DNA from 2 places in the Sphingomonas sp. 77B genome. Region 1 is predicted to be linked to the other one. Evidence: riboswitches for the same ligand, from Rfam matches in the RefSeq annotation. Region 1 holds a riboswitch; the other holds the start of a gene.
The links. Region 1 has a riboswitch for cobalamin ahead of AC1GI4_RS14685 (HoxN/HupN/NixA family nickel/cobalt transporter). Riboswitches for the same ligand answer to the same signal wherever they lie in the genome.

Region 1 (14,711 bases):
CGATCTCGTCGGCATTGTGGAGCGTCGCGTTGGTCACGACGACACCGCCCACCGTCACCGGCTCCAGCCGGGCGACGGGGGTGAGGGCACCCGTGCGGCCGACCTGGATGTCGATCTTCTCCAGCGTGGTCTGCGCGCGCTCGGCGGGGAATTTGTGCGCGATCGCCCAGCGCGGCGTGCGCCCGACAATGCCCAGCCGGGCCTGCCAGTCCAGCCGGTCGACCTTGTAGACCACGCCGTCGATATCGAAGGGCAGGTCGGCACGCTGCGCCTCGATGGTGCGATAGATGGCGAGTGCGGCCGCCGCATCGGGCACGCGGGCAAAGGCGTCGGCGATGGGAAAGCCCCAGCGGCGCCACGCCTCGACCATGTCGAACTGCGTCTCGACCGGCACCTCGCTCGCCTCGCCCCAGCCATGCGCCAGGAAGCGCAAGGGGCGACCGGCGGTGATGGCGGGGTTCTTCTGGCGCAGCGAACCGGCGGCGGCGTTGCGCGGGTTGGCGAACTGGCGCGCCTCCTTGTTCGCGTCGGCGGCTTCCTGCGCCAGCCGGGCGTTGAGCGCGGCGAAATCGGCCTTGCTCATATAGACCTCGCCGCGCACCTCGATGACCTGCGGCGCGTCGGCGGGCAGAGTCTGGGGGATGTCGGCGATGGTGCGGACATTCTCGGTCACGTCCTCACCGATCGCACCGTCGCCGCGGGTCAGCGCCTGCACGAGTCGCCCGTCGACATAGCGTAGCGAACAGGACAGGCCGTCGATCTTGGGCTCGGCGGTCAGGGTGACCGGCTCGTCCTCGGGCAGCTTCAGATAGCGGCGGACGCGGCCGACGAACTCCTCGACCTCTTCGTCGGTGAAGGCATTGTCGAGGCTGGTCATCGGCCGCGCGTGCGGCACCTTGGCCAGATGCGCGGCGGGGGCGGCGCCGACCTGCGTATTGGGCGAATCGGGGCGGATCAGATGCGGGAAGGCGGCCTCGATCGCGGTGTTGCGGCGAACCAGCGAGTCATAGTCCGCATCCGAAATCTCGGGCGCGTCCTCGGTATGATAGAGGCGGTTGTGGTGGGCGATTTCGCGGGCGAGGCGATCGAGCTCGGCGGCGGCTTCGAGATCGGTTTGCGGCAGGGTCTGAGGTGCGGTCACGCCGCTCGTGCTAGTCCAGCCGCGATGGTGGGATCAAGCGGTTGCGCGACGGGCGGTCATTGGCGTCACAGGAGCTGATCGGCCGGGCGCAGGATATCCGGCGCCAGGCCATGGTCCGCCATCCAGCTACAGGCCTGTTCGATATGGATCGCCACCATCGGCAGGTCGAGCTTGTCGGCCTGCATCAGGCACAAGCGCAGGCCCGTGACCAGGGCGGTCATATCGTTTGCATCGACGATCTGAGCGGCAGAGGCGAAATTATGTGGCATCCTAAAGATCCATCATGTTGCGGTGACGGCTCGAAGTCCCCGATCACCGCGCAGAGTATCAGATATAAAATAATTTTCTACGAAATTCTGTCAGCTTTCCAGCAGCCGATCGGCCTGGGCGCGCGCTTCGTCGGTAATGGTCGCGCCCGACAGCATCCGGGCGATCTCCTCGCGGCGCTCCCCATCGCTCAGCGCGCGGACGCCGGTGCGGGTGACGGTGCCGTCATGGCTCTTGGCGATCAGCAGATGCGCGGCGCCGCGTGCCGCCACCTGCGGACTGTGTGTGACGACCAGCAGCTGGGTGCGCCCGGCCAGCCGGTGCAGGCGGTCGCCGATCGCCGATGCCACCGCGCCGCCGACGCCGCGATCGATCTCATCGAAGATCATCGTCGTCGCGCCGCCCTCTTCGGCCAGCGCCACCTTCAACGCCAGGATGAAGCGCGACAACTCGCCACCGCTGGCGATCTTCATGAGCGGGGCGAAGGGGGCGCCGGGGTTGGTCGAAATCTCGAACTCGACCCGGTCCTTGCCTGCCGCCGACCAGCCCGAGGGTTCGAGGCCTGCGACGATGGTGCGGAAGCGAGCCGCATCCAGCTTCAACGGGGCCAGTTCGCTTTTCACCGCCTGGTCCAGCCGTTCGGCGGCGGCGGTTCGGGCGGTCGTGACCGTCGCGGCGGCCTTGTCATAGGCGGTGCGGGCGGTGGCGACCGCCGCTTCCAGCCGCCCGATCCCTTCCTCGCCCGCGTCCAGCCGCTCCAGCCGTCCGCGCAGCTGCTCGGTCAGCGTGGCCAGATCGTCGGGCTGCACCCGGTGCTTGCGCGCCATACCGCGCAGTTCGAACAGGCGCGCCTCGTCCTCTTCCAACGCCCGCGGATCATAGGCGAGTTCGCGCTGCGCCTCGATCAGCCGTTCCTCGGCCAGCGACGCCTCGATCACCGCCCGGTCGATCGCGGCGAGCGCTTCGGTGAGGGCGGGGTGGTCTTCGCCGATCCGCTCCAGCACGCGAGCAGCCTGGCGCAGGCCCGCCAGCGCGCCGTCGGATCCTTGCAGATGCTCGTCGATAGCACCCAGCTCGCCCGCGATCTTCTCCGACCGCTGCATGGTGCGGCGGCGGTCGGCCAGCGCCTCTTCCTCGCCGGGCTCGGGGGCGAGCTTGGTCAATTCGGCGACCGCATGTTCCAGCCATTCGCGGTCGCGCGCCGCCGTCTCGATCTCCTCGCGCGCGGCGGTCAGTGCAGCTTCGGCTTCGCGATACCGTGCCCAGGCGGCGGCGACCGCGCTGGTGTCGATCCGCCCGAAGCTGTCCAGCATCGTCCTGTGGCCGCGCGGGTTCAGCAGGCCGCGATCGTCATGCTGGCCGTGGATTTCGACCAGATGGGGCGCGATCTCGCGGAGCAGCGCGGCGGAGGCGGGCTGGCTGTTGACGAAGCCCCGGCTGCCGCCATCGGCCTTGACCTGACGCCGCACGATCAGCGGCTCACCCGGTTCGATCTCGATCCCGGCGTCGTCGAGGATGGTGGCGAGGCGGCTGTCGGGGGCAGGGGGCTCGAAGCTGGCGGTGACGATGGCTTGGCCTGCACCGTGGCGGACCAGCCCGCTGTCGCCGCGTCCGCCAAGCGCCAGTCCCAGCGCATCGAGCAGGATCGACTTGCCCGCCCCGGTCTCGCCGGTCAGGACGCCCAGGCCCCGGCCGAAATCCAGGTCCAGCGCCTCGATCAGGACGACATCACGAATGGACAGCGTGGTCAGCATGGCCCGCGATATAAAGCGAAACGCAGGCGGATGTTATCCCCCGCCGCAAAAATGATCCCGATTTGTTCGGGGCGGCATTCCTTCCCTCGCCCTTTATAGAGGGGAGAGGGTTGCGCAGACTTGGTCTTTGCGAAAGCTAGAGCATGATGACATGAGATTAACCCACCCCTCCCCTTCAGGGGAGGGGCCGGGGGTGGGGCGCCTCCGCAAGCGTGCAGCCCGTGGCGAGGCCCCACCCCAACCCCTCCCCTGAAGGGGAGGGGCTCGCCTTGGTTCAACGCAACGTCATCACGGTCTAAGCCCTAGTCGGAGCTGGGTGAGGGGTGATGCGCTCGGAAGCCGAGCGCGCGAGCCTCTGGGCTCGCTCAACCCCTCACCCAAGCTGCGCTAGCCAGCAAAGCTGGCAAGCTTCGCTAACCCTCTCCCCTGTCCAGGGGAGAGGGAGATTTATGGAAAACTTATCCCGTCGGCGAACTGTTGTTGCCGGTCGGCGTGGGACGCCCGGGCGCCGCGGCGCTCGGCGTGGCGGTGTTGCCGCCGCCGGGCAGGCCGATATTGGTCGAACCGGGCGTGCCGGTCGGCACCACGGGCTGGCCAGGCTGGATCGCGGGGATCGGCTCGACCGGATATTCGCGCATCAGCTTGTAGGCGCGATTGTACCAGTCGCTGCCCGGATAGTTGGCGCCCAGTACGGCGGCGGAGCGCTCGGCCTCGCCGCGCACGCCCAGCGCCAGATAGGTCTCGACCAGACGCATCAGTGCCTCCGGCGTGTGGCTGGTCGTCTGATACTTGTCGACGACGGTGCGGAAACGCATCGACGCGGCCAGCCACTGGTGGCGATCCTCGTAGAAGCGACCGATCTCCATCTCCTTGCCCGCCAGGTGATCGTTGACCAGATCGACCTTCAACCGCGCATCGGCGGCATAGCGGCTGTTGGGATAGCGGCGCATCAGTTCGCCCAGCGCGTCCAGCGCCTGGCGGGTGATCTTCTGGTCGCGGGTGACGTCCTGGATCTGCTCGTAATAGTCGAGCGCGATCAGATAATAGGCATAGGGCGCGTCGCGGTTGCCCGGATGGACCGAGATGAAACGCTGTGCCGACTGGATCGACTGGGTATATTCGCGGCCCAGATAATAGCTGAACGCGCTCATGATCTGCGCGCGGCGGGCCCAGATCGAATAGGGGTGCTGACGCTCCACCTCGTCGAACAGCAGCGCCGCCTCCTTGTAGCGGTGCTGGTCCAGCCGCTGTTTGGCGGCCGTGTACAGCGTGCCGACGTCGCGCGCGACATAAGGCAGGTCGGTGCGGTTACGGTTGCGGGCGCAACCCGCGATCGGAAGGGCCAAAGCGGCGATCAGCGCCAGCGACAGCGCACGGGAACGGGGGTTACGCATCGCGCATGTCCTTAGCGCAGCATTGGGGCGGGGAACAGTCCTTCCCGTACAACCCGTAACGATAGCTCTTCGCGACAGACGACTTGCCTTCCCGGTAACGCTCGCGGCATGGAAATCCGGTGCGCCGGGCGGCAGGGAACGCCGCCCCGGCCCCGACGGTTCTGCCGTCGCCCGATCGGAAGGAACCTGAACGAAATGCCCGCCACGATGCTCCACACCCACCGCGTCGAGAAGCCCTGGGGCCGCCACAAGCTGTATCCGGGGTTCGAGGATGTCGCACCGGGCGGCGCCCCCGTGGGGGAGGTGTGGTTCCAGGAGCCGGGCGACACGTCGCCCGACCTGCTCATCAAATATCTGTTTACCAGCGAGAAGCTGTCGGTGCAGGTCCACCCCGACGACGAACAGGCGCATGCCCGCGGCCTGCCGCGCGGCAAGGACGAATGCTGGACGATCCTGACCGCCGAGCCCGATTCGACGATCGCCCTGGGGCCCAAGGCGCCGATGACCAAGGAACAGCTGCGCAGCGACGCCCGCGACGGCTCGGTCGAGGCGGATCTGGACTGGGTGCCCGTGAAGGAGGGCGATTTCTATTATGCGCCGTCGGGCACCATCCATGCAATCGGCGCCGGATTGACCGTGATCGAAGTGCAGCAGAACAGCGAGACGACCTATCGCCTCTATGACTATGGCAGCGACCGCGAGCTGCATCTGGAGGACGGTGTCGATGTCGCGCATCTGACCCCGTATCAGCCGATCGTCTCGCCCGGATCGGCGGGCGAAGGGCGCGACATTCTGGTCGAGGGGCCCAAATTCGTCCTCGAACGCTGGGCAGCGGGCGAGCATCCGGTGGCCCTGCCCGAGGGGCGGACGGCATGGCTGATCCCGATCACCGGATCGGGCGAGGTGGCGGGCATCGCGTTCCAGGCGGGCCAGTGCCTGACCGTTACCGGCAGCGAGACGGTGACGCTGTCGGCGGACGGCGACGCGCTGTTCGCCTATGCGGGCACGAAGCGGCTGTAAGACTGGTGGCCCTCTCCCCTGGACAGGGGAGAGGGATTACACGCCTTATTTCCCACGACCTTAGAACAGCCCCGGCACGTCGCGCTGTGCCACCGACGGACGGTCGGGCTGGAGCAGCTTGCGCGGGCCGGTCCCTGCCGCCTGCGCACTGGCGGTTGCGCTGATCGGGGTGCAGCTCTTGCCCTGGAGGAAGTCGAGCGCGGCGCGGGTCGAGGCTTCCTGCGGATCGCCCATCTTGCGCGTCAGGTCGTCGCTGGCGCGGCAGCTGGCGGGCACGGTGGCCGCCAGGCCGTTGTAATAATCGCCCTGCTTGTTGGCGTTCTGGAGCGAGATGGCGATGACACGCAGCCGATCGTCGCACTGGGCATTGTCGCGCGCGATCTGGCCCACCGGCTTGCCATAGGTGTTGGCGCCGATCAGGCCGGTATTGGCGCCCATATAGGGCAGGGTGCGGTTGAGGACGAGTTCGCTGGCCGAGGCGGTGCCGCCGGTGCCGATAAAGGCGAGGCGGGTGGGCACGATCGATTGGGCTTGTGGCGCGAAATAGGTCGTCTCGTTGTTCGACGACTTGCTGGCGCGGAAGGCGACATAGCCCATCACGTCCGAGGTCTGGCGGTTGCCGCCCAGCAGATTGTTGAACAGATCGGCGATGCTGAGGCTGCCGCCGCCATTATAGCGAAAATCGACGACGACCTGCGTGATGCCCTGCTGCTTGAAGGTCGCGAAGGCGGCGCGCAGCTGCGGGTCGGCGGTGCTGATGAAGGTGCGCAGGTTGATATAGCCATAGCGTTGGCCGTTATCGGTGATGATCTGCGTGCCGTAATTGGGCGATACCGGCTGGACGGTATAGGCCCCCTTGGTCAATGAAACGGTACGCACATTGCCCGCAGGGTCGGCCACCTGGAAATAGCGCACCGTGCCCGCCGTATCGGGGCCGAGCGCATTGGTGAGCCCGTTATTGGGATCGGCCCGAACGATGTCGCTGATCGACTGGATATTGGCGGTGGTGGTGCCGATGCCGCGAATCTCCGAGCCGCGGTCGATCCCGGCCGCCAGGGCCGCGCCGCTTTCGAAGGATTCGGCAATCATCAGCTTCGACTGTGACGCATCGGTCGTCAGGCGAAATCCGAAGCCCGCCGAATCGCCCGAGCTGTAATAGGCGTCCTCTTCCTTGATCGAGGTCAGATAGGTGAAGAAGCGGTCCTTGCGCTGCGCTCGCGCGGTCGCGGTCAGCGCATCGATATAGTCGCTGACCGTCGTATAGCCCGACGGGTCGAGCGAGGCGGGCAGGATTTCAGGGAACAGATACCATTCGTTCATCTGGGCCGAGACCCAGTTCTGGCGATTGCGCAGCGAACAGGCGCTCTCGACCGTGCCGGTTGCGCCGCCGCCGCTGCCCCCCGTGTTCGATCCGGTCGTGCTGCTGCTGCCGCCGTCACCGCCGCCGCAACCGGCCAGTGTCGCGCCCAGTGCCAATACCGCGCCCAAACGTCCGAATCGGCTCATCAAAACCCCCCACTGCAAAAGCTATCACCGGGATAGCCCATCGCCTCAACTGTGTCAGGCGCGATCTGTAGGATTGATGAACGGCCCATGTCTTGGCGGTCAGCCTATTGTTCTTGCTCGTTCAAGTTGTTCTTCAATTCGGTCACGTCGCCGATAATGTCACGACATGCACGATTTTTTGTGCCGACGGGAGTAAGAGGTCTCATGCTGAACGTGCTGACCCTGTCGAGCCTGTTTCCCGACGCCACACGGCCGAATTTCGGCATCTTCGTCGAACGCCAGACGGCTGCGCTGGCGTTGCGGCCCGGCGTCGTGGTTCGGGTGGTCGCACCGATCGGCCTGCCCGTCTGGCCGCTGGTACGCTCGGCACGGTTCCGGGCGCAAGCGGCCTTGCCGTTGCGCGAGACATGGGCGGGCCTGGACGTCCGCCGCCCGCGTTTCGTGACGATCCCCGGCACTGGCGGGCGGTTTCATGCGCCCGCACTGGTTCGCGCGCTGACCCCGGTGCTCGACCGCTTGCGGGACGAGGCGCCGTTCGACGTGATCGACGCGTCCTTCTTCTTCCCCGACGGCCCGGCGGCGGTCGCGCTGGGGCGGCGTTACGGCGTGCCCGTGTCGATTAAGGCGCGGGGGGCGGACATTCATCACTGGGGCCGCGCCCCCGCCACCCGGCATCAGGTCGCGCGCGCGGCGATGCAGGCGAACGGGCTGCTCGCGGTCAGCGATGCGATGGCCGATGACGTGGCCGCATTGGGCGTCCCGAGGCACCGTATCCGCGTCCACCATACCGGCGTGGACCAGAGCCGGTTCCAGCCTGTCGATCGGGCAGCCGCCAAGCGGGCACTCGGTGTTACGGGGCCGCTGATCCTGTCGCTCGGTGCGCTGATTCCGCGCAAAGGGCACGGCGTCGTGATCGATGCGGTCGCGCGGCTGCCCGGTGTCACGCTGATGATCGCAGGTGAGGGGGCGGAGCGTGCGGCACTGATCGCGCGGGCGGAGCGGGCGGGCATTGCCGGGCGGGTACGGCTGCTCGGTGGTGTGCCTCATGCCGAATTGCCTCCCTTGCTGGGGGCGGCGGATGTGATGGCGTTGGCATCCGCCTCCGAAGGGCTGGCCAATGCCTGGGTCGAGTCGCTCGCCTGCGGGACGCCGATCGTCATAACCCCGGCGGGCGGGGCGGGCGATGTCGTGACGAGCCGCGTGGCCGGGCGAATCGTAGAGGCCGATCCGGGCGAGTTCGCCGCCGCGATCCGCGACGTGCTGGATCAGGCCGCGGACCCCTGGGCGGTGCGGGCGGTGGTGCGGGACTTTACCTGGGCGGCCAATGCGGCGGCGCTGCATTCGCACCTGGCCGAACTCGTGGCGCGGCGGCGGTAGGAAAGTCCTCCCCGGTACGGGGAGGGGGACCACGCGCAGCATGGTGGAGGGGGCGTGCCGCAAGCGATGCATTGCGAGGAAGCCCCCTCCGACAGGCCTTCGGCCTGCCACCTCCCCGTGCCGGGGAGGATTCGTCAGATCAGGCGTCGAGCGGGTAGAGGGCCGCACAGATCTTGCGGCCTTCACTGCGCAACACGCCCCAGGAGCGGGCGGCGGCGCGGCTGTCCATGACTTCGACGCCCAGCCCGCGCGCCTCGAGCGCCGCCACGAAGGCGGCGGGCGCGCGGCGCAGGTTCGCACCCGTGCCGAGCAGCAGGAATTCCGGCGCCTCGTCGATCAGTGCCGCGACCGATTCCGGGCTCAGTACCTCGAACGGCGGCGGGCTCCACGGCTCGTGCCAATCGGGTGACAGGAGCAGCGCGGGATAGGCGATCTCGCCGACCCGAAAGCCCGTTGCGGCAAAGCCACGGACGATCGGGCCGGGCGCGGTGGGATCGCGCGTGATGCGGATCGAGTCGCTCACGCTGGCGCTCAGCCCTCGCGCGGGGTGATGCGCTCGGCGTCGGCCACCTTGCGCTTGTCGGTGGTGCCCGGCTTCTCGCGGTTCGGCTCGGCCCGCAGGCCCAGCGTGATGAGCAGCGAGGACGAGACGTAGATCGACGAATAGGTGCCGACCACGATGCCCAGGATCATGGCGGCGGTGAAGCCGCGCAGCACATGGCCGCCCAGCAGCAGCAGCGCGATTAGCGCCAGCAGAATCGTGACCGAGGTCATGACCGTGCGCGGTAGCGTCTCGTTCACCGACAGGTTGATGATCTCGCGCATGTCCATCTTGCGATAGCGGCGCATATTCTCGCGGATGCGGTCGTCGATCACGATCTTGTCGTTGATCGAATAGCCGATGATGGTCAGGAACGCCGCGATGATCGTCAGGTCGACTTCGAACCGCGTAATCGCGAAAAAGCCGAGCGTGACCAACAGATCGTGGACGATCGCGACGATGGTCGACACGCCGAACTGCCATTCGAAGCGGAAGATCGCGAACAGGCCGATACCCAGCACCGCCAGCACGACCGCCAGCACGCCGTGCTTGATAAGCTCGCCCGAGACCTTGCCCGACACGGTGTCGTAACGGCTGAAGGTCGCGCCGGGGAATTGCTGGCCCAGAGCGGTTTCAACCTTGCGGACGACGGCGTTGGTCGCGCCGTCGTCATTGGATTTGGGCGCGGGCAGGCGGATGCTGATGGTCCGGCCATCGCCGACCGTCTGAATATTGGCTTCGCCGACGCCCAGCCCGTCGATCACCGAGCGGACCCGATCGGCCGAAGGCGGGGTGGGGAACTTCTCCTCGATCATCAGGCCGCCGACAAAGTCGACGCCCAGATTGAGGCCCTTGGCGAACGTGACGCCGACCGCCAGCAGGGTGAGCGCGAGCGTCAGCCCGAACGCCCAGCCGCGCAGGCGGACAAAGTCGATGTTCGTATTGTCGGGGACGAGTTTCAGGAGGCGCATGATCTGTTCTCCTGCCTCAAATATTGATGGTCTTGGGCTTCTCACGGCGCAACCAGAGCGCCACGAGCATCCGCGTGAAGGTAACGGCAGTGAACACGCTGGTCACGATGCCGATCAGCAGCACGACCGCGAAGCCCTTGACCGGGCCGGAGCCGAGCACGAGCATGATGACGCCCGAGATCGCGTGGGTCACGTTCGCCTCGAAGATGGTGCGGCTGGCTTCCTTATACCCCAGCTCGACCGACTGGACGATATTGCGGCCGCGCCGTCGTTCCTCGCGGATACGCTCGTTGATGAGCACATTGGCGTCGACCGCAGTGCCGATGGTCAGCACGAAGCCCGCGATACCCGGCAGGGTCAGCGTCGCGTTCAGCATCGCCATCACGGCCAGGATGACCAGGATGTTGATGATGACCGCAATGTTCGCATAGATGCCGAACCGGCCATAGGTGAGGGTCATGAAGATGACCACGGCCAGCGCCGCGATCGCCGAGGCGAGGATGCCCGCATGGATCGAATCCGCGCCCAGATCGGGGCCGACGGTACGCTCCTCGATGACCTTCAGGTCGATCGGCAGCTTGCCCGACCGCAGCGAAATCGCCAGCTGGTTGGCCGTGTCGACGGTGAAGTTACCGCTGATCGACGCGCGACCGCCGAGGATCGGTTCGTTAATGTTGGGGGCCGACAGCACCTGACCATCGAGGATGATCGCAAAGGGCTTGCCGGTATTCTCCTGCGTGATTCGCGCGAACTTGCGACCGCCCTGCGCGTCGAAGGTGATCGCCACCTGCGGCGCGTTGGTCTGCTGGTCGAAGGTCTGCTGCGCGTCGATCAGCTGATCGCCCGAGATGATGACCGGCCGCTTGACCGCGATCACCGGCGCACCCAGCGGATTGCCCGGATAGGGCAGAATCTGGCTGCCCGCGGGCGCATTGCCCTTGGCCACGTCCACCGGGTTGGCGGTCGTGTCGACCAGCTTGAATTCCAGCTTGGCGGTCTTGCCGATCAGGTTCTTCAGCTGCTGCGGATCCTGAAGGCCGGGCACCTGCACCACGATGCGGTTGCTGCCCTGCTGCAGGATCGTCGGTTCCTTGGTCCCCAGCGCGTCGATACGGCGACGCACGACTTCGGTCGCGGTCTTCATCGCGGTATCGACCGCCTGGTTCAGCCCCGCCTGGGTCGGCTTCAGCACGAAGCGCGAGGTGTCGACGACCTGGATGTCCCATTCGCGCTGGCCGGTCATGCCCGCGCCACCGCCGGTGATCGCCAGCAACCGCTCGCGCGCCGCATCCACCTGGCTCGGGTCGCGCAGCATGAAGCTGAGCTGGCCGTTCCGCACCGAGATATCGCCGATGTCGATCCGCGGATTGCCACGGCGCATTTCGGCCGCGACCTGATCGCGCATCGTCTCCAGCCGCGTATTGGCGAGGTCGGACGTGTCCGCCTCCAGCAGCAGATAGCTGCCGCCGGCCAGATCGAGGCCGAGGTTTACGCGCGGATGGGGAATGGGGCCCCATTTGCTGGTGGTGCTCTCAGGCAGAAAGCTCGGGATCGCGAGCAGGCACAGCGCGGCCAGCAGTGCGACGATGGAAGCGACCTTCCAGCGGGGGAAATCCAGCATAGGATCAGTCGTTCGCGGGTTTGGCGGTGGGGTCGAGCACGTCGGTCAGCGTCGCCTTGACCACGCGAACGCGGACGTTCGGCGCGATCTCGACCTCGACCAGCTGGTCCTCGACGCGGGTCACCTTGCCGACGATGCCGCCCGCCGTGGTGACCTGATCGCCCTTCTTGACCGCCTCGATCGACGCCTGCAGCGTCTTCATGCGGCGCTGTTGCGGGCGGATCATCAGGAAATAGAAGACGACGAAGACGAGGAGCAGCGGCGCGAGGCTGAGGAACGAGGCGGCTCCGCTCGATGCGGCGACGCCAGATGCTGCCTGGGCGGTGAAGGGAATGAACATTCGGACCCGTCTATGCTGAATGGGCACGGGTACGAGTCGACCGATGACGATCGACAAGCCCCCATGTCGGATAGCCTGCCCGCTACCATCGCAGGCGGACAGGCGCAATGGAGAGGCGGATGTGGTGTTGCGACTATCGCAACATCAAGGCTTGCATCCCCGATAAAACCCGCCTAGAGGCCGCCGCTCGGTCGGGGCGTAGCGCAGCCTGGTAGCGCATCACACTGGGGGTGTGGGGGTCGCAGGTTCGAATCCTGTCGCCCCGACCAATCTTCTACCGACATCGGTGGGCGACGAAGAAGCGGGCGAAAGCCCGCTTTTTTCGTTTCAGGCGTTTTTCACTTTCACTGTGGAGTGAAGCGCGGGAGGTTTGGCTTCATGGCGGGCCAAAGCGATCCAAGCTGAATGGTGGCTATGGGTGGGAAGCGGACATGCTGTCTTGGCGTCAGCAAGCCCAGCCTGTCGCCGCAAGCACGACGCCAAAGCACGCGAGCGAAATGTAAATCACGGCAAGAACCCGAAATGCTACAGGAGTCGCATCTCGGTCGGCATCATCTACGCTACGGAAAACGCTTGGCATGTTTCCACTGGCGAAACCTGCCCATAATGCGATCCCTGAGAATGAGGCTATCACCAGCCCAACGATCACTGAAGCGTTCATAGCTCATCATTGCCACCCGTAGGAATGTCCGCAAGTGGGCGAAAGCCGCCGCCTCTACCGAACCGCCATCTCCGCCGCCGCGATCTGCGACAGCAGGTTCGCGCGCACCACGTCGGATACCGGCGGCAATGGCCGCGCCGCCTTGCCATGGCGCAGGCGTTCGCGGTCCTTTTCGTCCGGCTCGACGACGCGCACCCGCACTGCCGCCTTGCCGACCGCGCGCAGGCCGAGTTGTTCGGCCGCGCCGCGTGACAGGTCAATGATCCGCGACGATCCGGCGAACGGCCCGCGATCGTTGACCCGCACGATAATCCGCCGTCCGGTATCCAGCGCCGTCACCTCGACATAGCTGGGCAGGGGCAGGGTGGTGTGCGCCGCCGTCGCCCAGCCGGGGCGGAAGCGTTCGCCGTTCGCGGTGCGCTCGCCCGATTCGCTGCCATACCAGCTGGCATAGCCGAGCATGTCATAGGTCGCGTCGGCGGCGGGGACATAGGTGATGCCCCGCACGGTATAGGGCTTGCCGATCCGCACCGGGAAATCGCTGACCGGCCGGTAATTCCCACCCGAACAGGCCGCGACCAGGCAGGCCGCCGCCGTTGTCCATCGGCGCATCGCTTTCCAAACCACCATGCGCCTCGATTAGGCTTGCCGAGCGCCGGGATAAAGCCGTTTGCGCCTCTATCCGCCGCAGACTATCCCCGTGCCGACCGGCAAGGGCTTTCAGCCCCGCCGCCGGTCTATCGCATCGGTGCCCCTCGGGGCTTCAAACGGGAATATGGTGCAAATCCATAGCTGTCCCTGCAACTGTAAGCGGTGAGCGCGTGATGCCGGTTCCTGCGACAGGGAACAGCCACTGGAGTGATCCGGGAAGGCCGCATGACCGACGCTTCGACCCGCAAGCCAGGAGACCTGCCGATGCGAGTCGCTCTTTGCCGGGGTCCAGGGGATGGTCATGGCCAGGATATATTGTATCATGCGAGCGACGCCATCCGGCCGACCCGAATCGGAACCCCGCCCGGCGTGCGCCCGCCCGAGGCTGGAGACCGCCGCGACAGCGGAAGGGGTGGCCTTAGTCGCAACGGCGCTGTGCAAGGCGTGATTCGCCCATGTCCGAAGTTTCCGCCCGACCATCTTTGAAGCGTCGCGTCACCCTGCTGATGGGGACGCTGGTCATCGTCAATATCGCCGTCTGGGGCTGGGCCTTCAGCGTCTTTGCGGGCAACAGCCTGATGCTCGGGACCGCGCTGCTCGCCTATAGCCTGGGCCTGCGCCATGCGGTGGATGCCGATCACATCGCCGCGATCGACAATGTCACCCGCAAGCTGATGCAGGATGGCCAGCGCCCCATTGCGGTCGGCCTGTGGTTCGCGATCGGCCATTCCGCCATCGTGCTGATCGCGGCGACCACCGTGGCGCTGGCCGCGAGCACCCTGTCCGACTTCGAGGCGTTCGGGCAGAGCGGCGGGACCATCGCCACCATCGTCTCGGCCAGTTTCCTGTTCGCCATCGCGATCATGAACCTGATCATCCTGCGCGACGTCTGGACCCGGTTCCGCCGCGTCGCGCGGGGCGAGCCGATGGCGGAGGCGGATGCGGGCATGCTGTTTTCGGGGCAGGGGCCTTTGTCGCGGCTGTTCCGACCGCTGTTCCGGCTGATCCGGCGCAGCTGGCACATGGCGCCGCTCGGCTTCCTGTTCGGGCTGGGCTTCGACACCGCGACCGAGGTGGCGATATTGGGTCTGTCGGGGTCGCACGCGGCGGACGGCGTGTCGCTGGCGACGATCCTGGTGTTCCCGGTGCTGTTCGCGGTCGGCATGGCGCTGATCGATACCGCCGACGGGCTGGTGATGCTGGGCGCCTATGAATGGGCGTTCGTCCATCCGCTGCGCAAGCTCTACTATAACATGACGATCACTTTGGTCTCCGCACTGGTCGCGCTGGTGATCGGCGGCATCCAAGCGACCGCCTTGCTCGCCGAGCGGTTTGGCTGGACCTCGGGACCGTTCCGCTATGCGGGTGCGCTGTCCGAGCATTTCAATGTGCTGGGCTTCGCCATCGTCGGGCTGTTCGTGGTCTGTTGGGGCGCGAGTTTCCTCCTCTATCGCTGGCGCGGGTTCG
Region 2 (14,711 bases), 710 kb from region 1:
GCTGACCGGCATCGCGCTGACCCTCGTCGCGATCCTGTCCGCCTCCACGGCGAACGTCATGCAGGCGACCAACACCGCCAAGCGATTCCCGATGCACGCGACCCTGAGCGTCGCGATGCTGGTCGGCTCGGCACTGGACGCGATCATCGCCTATACGCTGAACGGCCCGCCGGTGTTCGAGATGCGCGTCGGCTATGTGCTGGGCATCCTCTATCTCGGGCTGTTCGCCTCGGCACTGGCCTTTCCGCTCTATTACCGGGTGCTGCGCGCCATCGGCCCGGCCAAGGCGGCCTATTCCAGCGTCATCGTGCCGGTCATCGCGATGAGCCTGTCGACGGTGTTCGAGGGCTATCGCTGGTCGTTGCTGGCGGGGGCGGGTGCGGCGGTGACGGCCGCCGGGCTGGTCATCGCGCTCAAGGCGCGCAGGCCCAATCGGTAATCGGGATAGCGGGGGCGCCAGTTCAGCACCCGCTTGGCCTTGCCGTTCGCCACCCGCCGGTTCTCGGCATAGAAACCGCGCGCCGCCTCCGACAGGCTCTCCAACGGTACGAGAGGCGGTGGTTCGACTCCGGCGAGCGTGGCGGCGTAGGACACCACCGCGTCCTGATCGCACGGAAAATCGTCCGACAGGTTATACGCCCCCGCCGGGCCGTCGAACCCGGCGATGATCCCTGAGGCGATGTCGGCAATATGGACCCGGCTGAACACCTGGCCGGGCAGGCCGACGCGGTGCGCGCGCCCGCCGCGCACCCGGTCGATCGGCGAGCGACCGGGGCCGTAGATGCCGGGCAAACGGAACACCCGCGCTCCCAGGCCCTGCCAGTCGGCATCCGCCGCCGCCCGCGCCGCGCGCCGCCCCGAGCCGATGGGCGCGGTCTCGTCCACCCAGGCGCCGCCGGTATCGCCGTAGACGCCGGTCGAGGACAGATAGCCGAGCCACGCGTTCGACCTAGCCAGTTGCGCGCCGTACGCGGCCAGCACCGGGTCGGCCTCTCCTTCGGGGGGGACCGAGGACAGGATATGCGTGGCGGCGGCGATCTCCGCCTCCACGCGCGCCCAGTCATCGAAACGCATCGTGCCGCCGCGTCCGTCACGCGTCGTCCCCGCCACGGACCAGCCGCGCCCTTCGAGCAACGCCGCCAGATGACCGGCGGCATAGCCCATGCCGAAGACGAAGAGACGATTCATACTTGCCACCCGCATAGCCTCCGTTCGCACTGAGCGAAGTCGAAGTGCACGCCCCGGACAGGCCGCTTGGCAAAGGTCATCCCTTGGCCTTCGACTACGCTCAGGCTGAACGGATGGGGGGCGGCTTGGCTGCAAAACGCCTGACCGCGCTTCACTTCGTTACCACGGACCCGCCCCCCGTTCGTGCTGAGCGAAGTCGAAGCACACGTACCGCTGGTTCCGCATGGCCTTCGACTTCGCTCAGGCTGAACGGACGGAGGGAGATTCGGCTGCTATCGAGGGCAGCACGCATCACTTCGCCGCCATCGGCCCCTTGTAGAGCGTGCCGAAATAATCCCCCTTGTTCCACACCGGCCGCTCGGGCGCGTCGGCGATCTCGCGGGCGATGGCGTAGTTCACGCTGACGAAGCGCGGGCCTTGGCTCCAGTCGATGCCCTGGTCGATCTCGTCGCCGGGGCGATGATAGCGGTGGCTCATGAAATCCTCGACCGCCGCCTTGCCCGGCCCCTTCTGGCCCGGCCACAGGAAGACCGAGGGGATGCCCTTCTGCACGAAGCGGAAATGGTCGGAGCGCACGAAGATGCCTTCCTCCGGCATCGGATCGGGTGAAACCGGCAGGTCCATCGCCCCCACCGCCTTGCGCACGATCGGCCCGAGCGTCGAACGATCCGCGCCGAACACCACCATATCCTCGAACTTGTAGGTCAGGATCGGCATGTCGAGATTGACATCGGCGACGATCGACTTGAGCGGCACGGTCGGATGGTTGGCGAAATAGTCGGAGCCGACCAGCCCCTTTTCCTCCGCCGTCACCGCCAGGAACAGGACGGTGCGCTTCGGCGGGGTCGCGGCCTTGAAGCGCTTGGCCTCCTCGATCAGGCTGGCGATGCCGATCGCATTGTCGAGCGCGCCATTGTTGATCCGGTCGCCCTCGCCGCCCTCATTGGTGCCGATATGGTCGAGATGCGCCGAGAGGACGACGACCTCGTCCTTCAGCTTGGGGTCGCTGCCGGGGATCAGCCCGATGACGTTGCTGCTGTCCATCGGCTTGAAGCTGGTCTTGGACGCGACGGTCAGCTGCCCCTTGGCGGCCAGCGGCTTATAGGCGGGCAGGGGCGCGGCGGCGGCCTTCATGACTGCCTCCCAGCCCTTGCCGAACAGCTTGGCGGCACCCGTCTGCGACAGCGTGCCCAATACCGGGGTCGTCGGCGTCATCGCATGCGCGGTGCCGGCCGGGTTCGCCCAGGTGACGCGCGGCGCATTGTAATAGCGGGCGAGCGCGGCGAAGGGCCGCTGCCGCCCGCCTGCGCGGGGCATGTCGATCTGGATCGCGCCGACCGCACCGCGCGCCGCCGCCAGCGAGGCCTTGTTGCCCGCCGAGCCGAAGAATGCCCGCGCCTCGCCGTCCAGCCCCTCTGGCGTGCCGGGGACGAAGGCGACGATCTTGCCACGGACATCGACACCCTTATAGTCGGTCAGACCATATTGCGCGGCGTCGATGCCGTAACCGACGAAGACGACCGGCGCACTGACGCTGGTCTCGCGCTTGTCGGGCACGGGCGACGGCACGAAGTCCTCGCCGAAGACCAGCTCCTGCGGCTGGCCGCCCGCCGGGGCCCACAGCGCGCTGCCCTTGTCGGCGACGTTGTACGCGACCAGCGGCACCTTCTGCAGATAGCCGCCATTGTCGCCGCCGGGCCGCAAGCCCGCCGCATAGAATTGCGCCGCGACATATTGCGCGGCGATGTCATAGTCGCGGGTCCCCGCCTCGCGCCCCGCCATCGCGTCCGACGCCAGGAACATCACATGCGCCTTCATCGCGGCCTGATCCTCGGGCAGGGCGGCGGTGATGACGGCATTGCGTTCGGCCGGGCTGCGCTGCGCCTTCGTCTCGACTGGCGCGGTATTAGTCGCTTGATAATGCAGGTGATCGTGATCGTGCGCGATCGCGGCGGTGGACAGGAGAAGCAGCGGCAGCAGGGCCGTCGAACGCGACATGCAGGACCTTTCGGGAAATGGTGTGCCATAGGCGTATCACGCCATCTTGGCCGATCAACCCCGCCCATGCCGCGCCGTCCCGGTTTTTCCTGACGCGCCCGGTGGTCGCGAGGATGCCGCCCGGCTATATTCCCGTCATGGACATTCAGCGCAGCGCCGCCCAGCCCAGCATCACCCCCGCCGCGATCCGGCGCGAGGATTACAGCCCCCCCGCCTGGGAGGTGCCGCAGATCGCGCTCGACTTCGCGCTGGACCCTGCCGACACCCGCGTTCGCGCCGCGCTGACCGTCACGCGCAGCGGCCCGCATGACGAGCCTCTGCGACTGGACGGCGCAGGCCAGACGCCGCTATCGGTCAAGGTCGACGGGGTGGCCGTCAACGACTGGCGGATCGAGGGCGAGCAGCTGGTCGTGCCGCTGACCGGCGATTCCCATGTCGTCGAGACCGAGGTGTCGATCGCGCCGGAGAGCAACACCCAGCTTATGGGCCTCTATGCCTCGGGCGGGAATCTGTGCACCCAATGCGAGGCGGAAGGATTTCGCCGCATCACCTGGTTCCCCGACCGGCCCGATGTGCTGAGCGTCTACCGGGTGCGGATGACGGCGGACAAGGCGCGTTACCCCGTGCTGCTCGCCAATGGCGATCCGGTGGCTAAGGGCGAGAATGACGACGGCACGCATTGGGCCGAGTGGCACGACCCCTTCCCCAAGCCGTCCTATCTGTTCGCGCTGGTCGCGGGCGATCTGGCGGTCAATGCAGGGACCTTCACCACGATGAGCGGGCGCGAGGTGCAACTCGGCATCTGGGTGCGCGCCGCCGACATCGCCAAGACCGACCATGCGCTCCATGCGCTCAAGCTCTCCATGGCGTGGGACGAGCGGGTCTATGGCCGCGAATATGATCTGGATGTGTTCAATATCGTAGCGGTCGACGATTTCAACTTCGGCGCGATGGAGAATAAGGGGCTGAACATCTTCAACAGCCGCTACATCCTGGCCGACCCCGACACCGCGACCGATTATGATTATGACGCGATCGCCGCCGTCGTCGCGCATGAATACTTCCACAACTGGTCGGGCAACCGGATCACCTGCCGCGACTGGTTCCAGCTGTCGCTGAAGGAAGGCTTCACCGTCTATCGCGACCAGTGCTTCTCCGCCGACCAGGGATCGGCCGCGGTCAAGCGGATCGAGGATGTACGGGGCCTGCGCGCCAGCCAGTTCCCGGAGGATTCGGGGCCGCTCGCGCATCCGGTGCGCCCGGAAAGCTATATCGAGATCAGCAACTTCTACACCGCGACCATCTACAACAAGGGCGCCGAGTTGATCCGCATGATGGCGACCATGCTGGGGCCGGTGAAGTTCCGCGCCGCGACCGACCTGTATTTCGACCGCTTCGACGGCACGGCCGCGACCTGCGAGGATTTCGTCGCCTGCATGGAGGAGGCGGGCGGCGTCGACCTGTCGCAATTCCGCCTCTGGTATTCCCAGGCGGGCACGCCGCGCGTCTCGGCCGGGCTGTCCCAGGAACCCGGCGGTGGTCGCGCCGAGTTGCGCCTGGCCCAGCATGTCCCCGCCACGCCGGGGCAGACCGTCAAGCAGCCCATGGTCCTGCCGCTCAAGATCAGGCTGTTCGGCGCGGAGACGGGCCGCCCGCTGACCGATGAGAAGCTGATCCTGCTCGACCAGGTGGCCGAAACCGTGACCTTCGAGGCGATCACCGAGCGCCCCGTCCTGTCGATCAATCGCGGCTTTTCGGCGCCCATCGTGATCGAGAGCGACCGGACGGCGGAGGACCTCGCCTTCCTGTCGGCGCATGACGACGATCCCTTCGCCCGGTACGAGGCGATGCAGCAGCTGATGCTCGACACGCTGGTCGCGGGCACGATCCATGGCGCGGTGAAGGGGCAGGCGGTGATCGATGCCGTCACCCGCACGCTGGAGGCCGAGGGGCTGGAACTGGCCTTCCTGGCCGAAGCCGTGCTGCTGCCGTCGGAGAATTTCATCGGCGACCAGCTCGCCACCGTCGACCCGGACGCGATCCATGCCGCGCGTGAGGAACTGCGCACGCAGCTGGGGCAGGCGTTGCTGCCGACATGGCGGCGGCTCTATGCCGAGCTGGCGCAGGGCTCTTACGTTTATTCGCCCGAGGCCAAGGGCCGCCGCCGCCTGCGCAACGTCGCGCTCGGCTATATCGCGGCCAGCGGTGCGGAAGACGCCGCCGCGCTGGCCTTTGCGCAGTTCGAGGCGGCGGACAACATGACCGACCGGCAGGCGGCGCTGACCACGCTGGTCCATTCCGACGCCCCCGAACGGGAAGAGGCGCTGGCGCATTTCCATGCGCGTTATGCGGATAACGGGCTGGTGCTCGACAAGTGGTTCCAGACCCAGGCGCTGTCGTCGCGCGCCGATACCGGCACGGTGGTCGAGCAGCTGGTCCGGCATCCCGACTTCACGCTGGCCAATCCCAATCGGGCACGGGCGGTGCTGGGGGCGTTCGGGGTGAACCAGCGCGCGTTCAACGCCGCCGACGGCTCGGGCTATCGCTTCCTGGCCGACCAGCTGATCGCACTCGACCGGCTCAACCCGCAGACCGCCGCCAAGCTGCTGCCGCCGCTCGGCCGCTGGCGCCGGTTCGACGCCAAGCGTTCCGCCCTGATGCGCGCCGAGCTGGTGCGGATCGTCGAGACGCCGGGCCTGTCCAAGGATCTGTTCGAACAGGCTTCGAAGAGCCTGGATTAAAGCCATTCCTCCCCAAGCTCTGCTTGGGGAGGGGGACCGCCCGGCGGAGCCGGGTGGTGGAGGGGCATTCTCGCTGGCCGGGACACCCCTCCGTCAGGCCTTCGGCCTGCCACCTCCCCTTACAGGGGAGGAATGTTACTGCGCCTTCGGCTGCAAAAACCCTTCCATCACGATCCAGCGATAAAAGGCGTCGAACCAGCCGGTGCTGGTCGTCTTCTTCGGATACATGCCGAAGCCGTGGCCGCCCTGGCCGTAAAGGTGGAACTCGACCGGCTTCTTCGCCGCCATCCACTGGTCGATCAGCCCGAAGCCTTTGCCCGCGAACAGCGGATCGTCGGCGGCGATCGCGGCGAACATCGGCGGCGCGTCGGCGGGCACCGTCATCGGCTGGAGCGGGCCATAGATGTCGCCGATAAAGGCGGGCTTGGCCTGACCGTCGAGCACCGTCGCGACAGTCAGCATCGCGCCCGCCGAAAAGCCGACCATGCCGATGCGGTTGGGATCGACCTTCCACTCGCCCGCCCGCTGGCGGACCAGCGCGAAGGCGGCGCGGGAATCGGCGATTTGCGGCGCGAGGCCCTTCAGCGCTTCCTCCGGGTTCGGCCGCGCGGCGGGGCGGGCCACGCTGGAGAACATCGCCGCCATCGACTTTTCGAAATCCCCCATATCGGCGGGCGTCTGGTTCAGCCGGTACTTCAGGACGAAGGCGGCGATGCCGCGATCGGCCAGCGCCCTGGCCACGTCCCAGCCCTCATTCTGCATCGACAGCGTACGGAAACCACCGCCGGGTGCGACGATGACGGCGGCGCCCGTCGCCTTGGCGGGGTCGGGCAGGAAGGGAGTGAGCGTCGCTTCGGTCACGTTGCGCGCGAAGACACTGTTATACTGGCTGTGCCAGCTTTCCTTGTTCTTCGCGCCGGGCAGCGGCCCTGTGTTCAGCGGAATGGCGGTCGGCTGTGCGGGTGTGGCGATCGGCGCCATCCTGTCGGCCTGCGCCATCGCGGGTGCCGCCACCGAGAGCGTTAGCAAAGCGGCCAGCGCATGGCCGGCCCAGCGTTTGGACTTCATATCCCCTCCTGTCCTCCGTGGGTTATGTCCCTACGGTCGGACGGGGATGGTACGCTTCGCGGCGTGGGGTGCAAGGGGTAATGTTAAGGCTAACAGGACGGCGGGGCGTGGGCTTCGACTTCGCTCAGCCTGAACGGAGATTGGGGGTCGGGGCCGGATACAAAACCCCGTTCAGCCTGAGCGAAGTCGAAGGCCAAGGGAATCCCTCACCCCGAATCCCTCAGAACAACCGCCCCCCATTGGGCACCGCCAAATCCGGCGCGACCAGCACCACGTCCCCGTCGGCATCGGGAAAGCCCAGGGTCAGCACCTCCGACATCATCGGCCCGATCTGGCGCGGCGGGAAATTGATGACCGCCGCCACCTGCCGCCCGACCAGAGTCTCGGGCGTGTAATGCCGCGTGATCTGCGCCGAGGAGCGCTTCACCCCAATCGCTTCCCCGAAATCGATGGTCAGCTTGATCGCGGGCTTACGCGCCTCGGGAAAGGGTTCGGCGGCGATGACCGTGCCGACGCGGATGTCGACCGCCAGGAAATCCGCGATCCCGATCTGCGCGGCGGGCGCATCAGAAGTCGACATTGTCGTAATGCGACGGCGGCGTGACCATCTCCATCCGCTCGGACAGCAGCGGGCGGAACGATGGGCGGCTCTTCAGCCCGCGATACCAGCGCGCGGTCTGTTCATGCCCCTTCCAGTCGATACCGCCCAGATAATCGGCGACCGAAATCTGCGCCGCCGCCGCAAGGTCGGCGAGACTCATCGTCGCCCCGCCCAGCCAGTTACGATGGTCGAGCAGATAATCGGTATAGTCGAGATGGCCGACGGCGGCCTTCATCGCCTCGCGCAGGCCCTTGGCATCGGGGCTGCCGGTGCGGGCGACGCGCTTGACCATGCGTTCGTGGAGCAAGGGGCCGGTCACGTCCTGATAGAAATGCGTGTCGAACCACGTCACCAGCCGCCGGATCTCGGCGCGGCCGACGGCGGTGCCGTTTATCATTGCCGACTTTTCGACCGTTTCCTCGAAAAACTCGCTGATCGCCATCGAGTCGACCAGCAGCATGCCGCGCTCCTCGTCGACCATCACCGGGGTCTGCCCGGCGGGGTTCATGTCGAGGAACTCGTCGCGCCGCTGCCAGGGCGACTCGCGGACCAACTCATAACCGACGCCCTTCTCGCCCAGCAGCAGCCGGACCTTGCGCGAAAAGGGACAGAGCGGGAATTGGTAGAGTTGCCACATGCCGCCCACTTAAGCGGGCGGGACGCGCGACGCCAACCCCGCCGACAATGTTTTCACCCCTTCCCGCGTACGGGGCGGCGCAACCGTCGCTGCCCAAGCACGAAACCGCTGATCGACAGGACCAGCCCGGCCAGCGACCAGAGCCACATCCAGCCGGTCCAGACCCAAGAATGCGCGGTCAGCCACGGCCAGTCCCAGGTGTGGAGCAGCGTATAGACCCAGCGATAGGCACGGCGCGTGCCATCCTGCCGCTCGACCAGTTCCCCGCTGATCGGATCGACATAGAGCCAGGTCGCCGCCGCATCGTCGAACCGCATCCGCCAGAGCGGCAGACGGGTCGCATCGGTCCAGTAGAAGTCGGGCCACGCCAGCCATTCGCGCGCCACCCGTCGTCCGCCGGGCACCAGCATCGCGGCGCGCAGCGGATAAGCCGCCTGGGCGGGGGCCAATGTCGCCTGGTCCAGCCAGCGCGGGTGCGGCGAGGCGCGGTCGACCGCGATCCGCGCGAACCCGGCGTCCCCGCTCCATTCGATGCTGCGGGCATAGGGCGTGATCCGGGCCAGCCGGTCGAGATCGCGCGGCTCCCCCGCCCTCCCCGCATACTCCCGCATCACCGTCGCCGGAGCCTCGCCTCCGGCAAAAGCATGCCCCGGATCGACCGATAGCCAGCCACTGACGATCCAGGTCGTCAGCATCACGCCACCCGCCAGTCCGCTGACATGATGCCAGAGCATCCAGCCGCGATAAGGGGTCATCCGCCCGCCCCGATAGCGCCGCCGTCCAGCGCGGAGCCGCAATATGCCGATCCACAGGCCGGTCAGCGCGACCGCGATGCATGGCCCCGCCACCCACATCACCGCCTGCCGCCAAGCCTGGCGATCGCGGCGCAGGATGGTGGGGTAAATCCAGTGCGGCACCGAGCCCAGCCAGTTCCAGATACGCTGGCCGCGCGTCGTCCGCTGCACCGGCTGGCCGGTCAGGCTGGAGATATAGAGTTCGGTCCCCGCCGCATCGTCCAGCGCGACCTTCCACAGGGGACGATGCCGGTCGAACCCGCCCGCCACCGTCCACTGATCGTCGACCATCCGCTCGACTTGGCGAACCGGCCCGGCAAAGCGGTTCGCCACGCGCAGGGCCATTGCAGCATCGACCGGGGCGATCGATCCACCCTCCGCAGACAGGATGCGGGTATCCCCCTCGCGGCTTTCGATCCGCCAGACCGGCGCTCCGTCGCGCATCTCCAGCGTGATCCGCCGGGCATCCCGCACCGCCGGGGGCTGCCCGACCCGCGCCCAGTCGATCGGCTGCGCGCCCGCCCAGCGCTGCGCCGGTTTGAGCGACGGATAGGGCACGTAGAGCATCACCAGCCCGCTCGCGAACCACATGGCGAACAACAGGCAGGTGACGATGCCGACCCAGCGATGGGTGAGAAAGGCGAGCCGCAAGCCCGCCTTCCCCCAATGCCGCTCAGAACCCGGCACGAAACGCCACATCCAGCGCACGCGGGCGGCCCAATATCCATTGCTGGTCACCATAGGCCGTGACCGCATAGGCCTTGTCGAACAGGTTATAGACGCGGACATCGACCGCCAGACGCGGCGTCAGGGCATAGGACAAGGTCGTGTCGACCGTCGCATAGCCCGGAATGCGGAACGCCTCGCCATTGTCGGAAAAGCGCCGTCCGACATAACGTAAGCCCGCACGCAGCTGCACTTTGGCCGAAGCATCCCAGCGCAGCCAGAGATTGGCCAGCGTCTCGGGCACGTTCGGCGAGGTGCGGCCGCTATAATCCACGCCGCTCGAGCGGAAATCGTCGAACCGCGCATCCAGCAGTGTGCCGTTGGCGTCGATGCCGAAACCCTGCGGCAGGTCGAACGTCACCGCCGCCTCGACGCCTTGCGACGACCGCTGCCCGACCTGTTCGACCGGGCTCGCCAGCGTACGCTGGGCTAGCAGTCCGGTCTTGACGATGCGGTAAGCGGCCAGCGTGGCGGTACCGCGGCCGTTCGCGAACAGCCATTTGGCCCCCGCCTCGACCTGATGGCCTTTGGCATTGCTGAACTGCACCTGCCCGGTCGACACGGTGGTCAGCGTACCCAGCGGATCGACGCCGGTGGCATATTGCGCATAGAGCGAAAGGGTCGCCACCGGCTGATAGACCAGCCCCGCGCGCCACGTCGCGTTGCGGAACGTCTTTTCCAGCACGAAGCGATCGGGCGTGGCGACGGTCCAGCGGCGGATGGTATCCACTTCATAGCGGACACCGCCGACCACCGACCATTTGGGCCCCAGCGTCACCCGGTCTTCGGCGAACACCGCCAGCGCGGTGGTGCGGGTGCGATAGCGCGGGGCGATTCCCTGCGTATCCAGGAAACGACCGGGATCGAAGGCGAAGGGATCGACCGCATCGACCTGCTCCACCGATCCGAAATCATTCTCGTGCGTAAAGCGAATCAGATTGGCGTCCACCCCGACGACCAGCGCATTGGCGATGCCCGGCGCGATCCCCGTGCGCCAGGTGGCGCTGGCCTGATCGCCCCATTGGGTCAGGTCGTGGCGGATGCCATAATTGCTGCTCCGCCGGATCGTACCGGGCGTGCCGGTCGAACCATCCGCGCAGGCGCCGCTCGCCCCCACCCAGCAATAATTCTCCAGATTGCGCCAGAAGCGGTCGCTTGTCAGCACATAGGCGATGTTGGACAGGCTGAGCGAAGCGCTCGGCGTCCAGTCCACCCGGATCGAAGCACGGTCGTCGCGGAAGCGCATCCGCCCATCGCCGACATTATAGTTGCGATCCCGTACCCGTAGGTCGAGCCGCCCGTCGATCAGCGGGGTGCCGAAATAGGCCATGGGCCGCTGGTCGCCATGATCGCCGCGCACCGTCACCGCCAGCGTCGACGACGGCGTCCAGCGCAAAGTGCCCGACAGCGCGACGCTGTCCGAATGTCCCCGATCGACAAAGCCGTCCGACCGGCGATAGCTGGCATCCACGCGGTAGCCGAGCGTCGGGGTCAGCGGCCCGCCCAGCCCGGCGGCGGCGCGGAAACTGTCCTGCCCGCCATAGCCGATCTCGGCCTGGCCATGGGTCTGCGCGGTGGGCGCGCGCATCACAACATTGACCGCACCGCCCAGCGCGCCCTGCCCGTAAAGCACCGAGGCAGGTCCGCCCAGCATGTCGATCCGCTCGACCATCCAGGGGTCGGTCGGAAAGGTGATCGTCCCCGCCGCCGGGAACAGTCGCACCCCGTCGATCAGTTGCAGCACCGACCCCTGCCCCGAAAAGCCGCGCGCGGCGAGTGCGGTGCCGCCATTGCCGGGATCGGCGACGCTCGACAGGCCGGGTGCGCGCGTCTCCGCCTCGACGATCGACAGGTCGCCGCGCGCACGGATCATATCCCCGTCCAGTGAGGTGATGCTGGCGGGCGTCTCCAGCGGGGTCAGGCCGAGGCGACTGCCGGTCGTATTGACCGTGTCGAGCGCCGGTTTCTCGCGCGCACCGACCACCACCACGGTGGGATCACCCCCCTGTTCCTCAACCCTTTGCGCCCCGGCATCCGTCGCCCCCAGCAGAAGCGCCGCGCCACCCAACAGGACCAAAGGAACCTGTCCGAATCTGTTATGATATATCATTTTATTGCCTATAGCGTCTTGTCGCAAACAAGCCGAGGCCTTGCCGCCCGATTCCGGGCAGCCGGGTGCCATGCGTGCGGCACGCTATTTCCCGCATTCGACATGGCCCAACCCTGCCTCCGCCACTCATGGCGTCGCTCGTCGGAAAAGACCTAGCCTCGACCATCCCCTGGACCGGGCATGAGCGACCTGACGCCGGCAGGTCTCCTGGCTCACGGGTCGTCGCGGATGGATGCGCCTTCCCAGGTTGCCCCAGTGGCTGGATCGTCCCGATGGCCGACCCGTGCATTTCCGCTCACCGCTTACAGTTGCAGGGACAGCCGCGGATTCGGGGGCTGCCCCCCTCACCGTGTTCCCTTTTAATCCCCCTTGTCGGGGGAACCGGCGCGATCATTCTGCCGGATCATTCCGGCCCCGTATCGCTAGGCGGTGGCAGGAGGTTGCGTCAAGCGGGATGAGGTCGCGGCAGGCTTGCGCTATGGCAACGGCATGGCACGCAGGAACCGCTATCTGATCGCGACGATGCCCGATGGCTATGTAAAGACGATCGGCCCCACATCGCAGCCCTTCACCCATTATTGGCGGATCGTCGCCGATCTGGGCGGCGGCAAGACCGAAGTCTTTTGGGGCCACGCCAAATCGCGCAAGGGGGCGATGGCGAACGATGCCGCCATGGCGGAGGCGGTGCGACAGCGGGGTTGGGTCGGGTACCAGTTCGAGGTGGTCGAACTTGTCGAGGCGGATGAAGCGCCGGATAAACCAAAATCCTCCCCGGCACGGGGAGGGGGACCGCCGCGAAGCGGGGGGCAACTGTGATGCTCATGAGAGAGCGATAGGCTGTCGCTTTCGGATCATGGCGTTGAGGATGACGAGGAGTTGGCGTGCGACGGCGATAAGGATGGTCTTTGGCGCCTTGCCTTTGGCTCGCATCCTGTCGCGCATAGCGGTGAGGACGGGGATGCGCCGTGAGGCATTGAGGGCGGCGATGTAGAGGGCTTCGCGGACCTTGCGCCGCCCGCCCCAAATGCGCCTGGCGCCGCGCCATGTGCCACTTTCGCGGGCGTGGGGAGCGAGGCCGGCGAGCGAGGCGATCTTTCGACGGCACAGCGTGCCGAGTTCGGGAAGTTCACCGAGCAGGGTTGCCAGGACGGTGGGCCCGATGCCGGGAACAGCCGTCAGCAGCTGGGCCTGTTCGGACAGGGCCCGATCCTGGGCGATGAAGCCTGCGATCTGGCGGTCGAGCTGGGCGATCTGCTGGCTGAGCAGGTCGATCATGGCTTCGATGGCTTGTGCGATTTCGGGTTGGCCTGCGCTGTGGCGATGCAGCTTTTCGGCTTTGCGCATGTCGACCAACTGTCTGCGGCGACGCAGGAAATCGGCCAGGCGTGAACGGGCAGGGCTGAGCGGGATGGTAGCGGGCAGGTTCAGCGCTGCGCCCATCTGCGCGAGCACGCGGGCATCGACGCGGTCAGTCTTGGCCAGCGTGCCGGTGGCTCTGGCGAACTCGCGGGCCTGACGCGGATTGACGCGCGAGAAGGGATGGCCGCGTGTCGCCAGCGCGGCGATCAGGTCACCGTCGCAACCACTGGTCGCCTCGAAGACAAGGCGGATGTCGTGGTCGAGCGTGTCGAGCCAGACGGCGATGGCATCCGGTGTATTGGCGATCCGCCCGATCCGGCCCGATGGCAGCTCGCAGATGTCGATGACGGCACGCGAAAGGTCGCAGCCGATAACGGCTTGTGGCATGGTATAGGCTCCTGTCCATGTCGTGCGGGATCAGCAGTCCCAAGCAACTGTTCAGGGTTGTGACCAACGCGGAAGGGACCCTTGCTCCCTATCGGGCTCCAGACCCTCGGGGGGGACGGGCTCCCTTCCGCAACATCTTCATACCACCGTCGCATCAGACATGGGGGGGGAATGCGATAAGGGGACGTACCCGGCGGCACGCCCCCTCCACCATCCTGCGGATGGTCCCCCTCCCCTTACAGGGGAGGAAGATTCAGGCTTTACTTCTTCGACTTGTCCTGGCCCGAAGCGTCCGAAATTGCGGACCCGGCCGAGCGCAGGTCGCGGCCCGCGCCGTTCACGGTGTTGCAGGCCGACAGCGTCAGCACGGCGAACAGGGTAGCACCCAGAGCGATCTTCTTGGTCATGACGATCTCCTCGAAAAAGGGGGTGCGGCGGGCCCGATACGCCGGCCCGCCGCGGGTACTCAGCGCAGACGACGGCGGCTGGCCGCCGTTGCGCCAAAGGCGGAGGCACCGGCGCCGATCAGCAGCGCGAGCACCAGGATGAACGAGGTCTTGGCACCGGCCCCGGCAGCGGCGTCGGCCGCCTGCTTGGCCTTGGCGACCGCTTCGTTCTTGGTCTGGACGAATTCGGCCTTGGCCTGGTTCACCTGCGCCTGGGCCTGGTCACGGCTGATCTTGCGCTGGGCCGCGACGATGTCGACGACGCGCTGCTCGGCCCGGACGCCGTCTGCACCGCCACGCGCCATGGCGGGCAGCTGCTTGGCGATTTCCTTTTGCGCCTGTTCCGGGGTCATCTGCGCCGGATCGGCAGGCGTTTCGGTCAGATACTTGGCGGCCTCGTTCTGGACGTCGGTTTCATCGACACCGGCGACCTGCGCGACCTTCGGCGCAGCGGCCCCGACGGTCGAACCGGCGGCACCCGCCACCGCACCCACGGTACGGAACGCTCCACCGATGATCCCGCCGACCGCCGAGGTCAGCAAATACAGGGTCAGGATCAGCGTGACGCCCCACACGACCAGGCCGTGGACCAGCGCGTCGAACTTCTCGGTCACGCCCGACATGCGCGCCGCGGCATAGCCGCCCGCGCCCAGCGC

Region 2: another riboswitch for cobalamin. It lies ahead of AC1GI4_RS11390 (TonB-dependent receptor); the one in region 1 lies ahead of AC1GI4_RS14685 (HoxN/HupN/NixA family nickel/cobalt transporter).

The regions. Positions count from the first base shown of each region.
Region 1 is NZ_JBWMBY010000001.1:3,117,574-3,132,284, forward strand. It holds gene ligA (NAD-dependent DNA ligase LigA) at 1-1,141, opposite strand, end outside; gene AC1GI4_RS14625 (hypothetical protein) at 1,207-1,362, opposite strand; gene recN (DNA repair protein RecN) at 1,501-3,162, opposite strand; gene AC1GI4_RS14635 (outer membrane protein assembly factor BamD) at 3,621-4,556, opposite strand; gene AC1GI4_RS14640 (phosphoheptose isomerase) at 4,752-5,576, shown strand; gene AC1GI4_RS14645 (S41 family peptidase) at 5,637-7,082, opposite strand; gene AC1GI4_RS14650 (glycosyltransferase) at 7,287-8,459, shown strand; gene AC1GI4_RS14655 (Mth938-like domain-containing protein) at 8,599-8,982, opposite strand; gene secF (protein translocase subunit SecF) at 8,991-9,971, opposite strand; gene secD (protein translocase subunit SecD) at 9,988-11,592, opposite strand; gene yajC (preprotein translocase subunit YajC) at 11,597-11,932, opposite strand; tRNA gene AC1GI4_RS14675 (tRNA-Pro) at 12,125-12,201, shown strand; gene AC1GI4_RS14680 (septal ring lytic transglycosylase RlpA family protein) at 12,648-13,205, opposite strand; cobalamin riboswitch at 13,323-13,524, shown strand; gene AC1GI4_RS14685 (HoxN/HupN/NixA family nickel/cobalt transporter) at 13,700-14,711, shown strand, end outside.
Region 2 is NZ_JBWMBY010000001.1:2,403,658-2,418,368, reverse strand. It holds gene AC1GI4_RS11430 (DMT family transporter) at 1-439, shown strand, start outside; gene AC1GI4_RS11425 (Rossmann-fold NAD(P)-binding domain-containing protein) at 349-1,188, opposite strand; gene AC1GI4_RS11420 (M28 family metallopeptidase) at 1,480-3,186, opposite strand; gene pepN (aminopeptidase N) at 3,324-5,927, shown strand; gene AC1GI4_RS11410 (alpha/beta hydrolase) at 6,063-6,995, opposite strand; gene AC1GI4_RS11405 (tRNA-binding protein) at 7,216-7,575, opposite strand; gene AC1GI4_RS11400 (glutathione S-transferase family protein) at 7,562-8,233, opposite strand; gene AC1GI4_RS11395 (PepSY domain-containing protein) at 8,287-9,765, opposite strand; gene AC1GI4_RS11390 (TonB-dependent receptor) at 9,701-11,830, opposite strand; cobalamin riboswitch at 12,044-12,264, opposite strand; gene AC1GI4_RS11385 (hypothetical protein) at 12,353-12,679, shown strand; gene AC1GI4_RS11380 (IS110 family transposase) at 12,683-13,609, opposite strand; gene AC1GI4_RS11375 (entericidin A/B family lipoprotein) at 13,870-14,016, opposite strand; gene AC1GI4_RS11370 (hypothetical protein) at 14,076-14,711, opposite strand, start outside.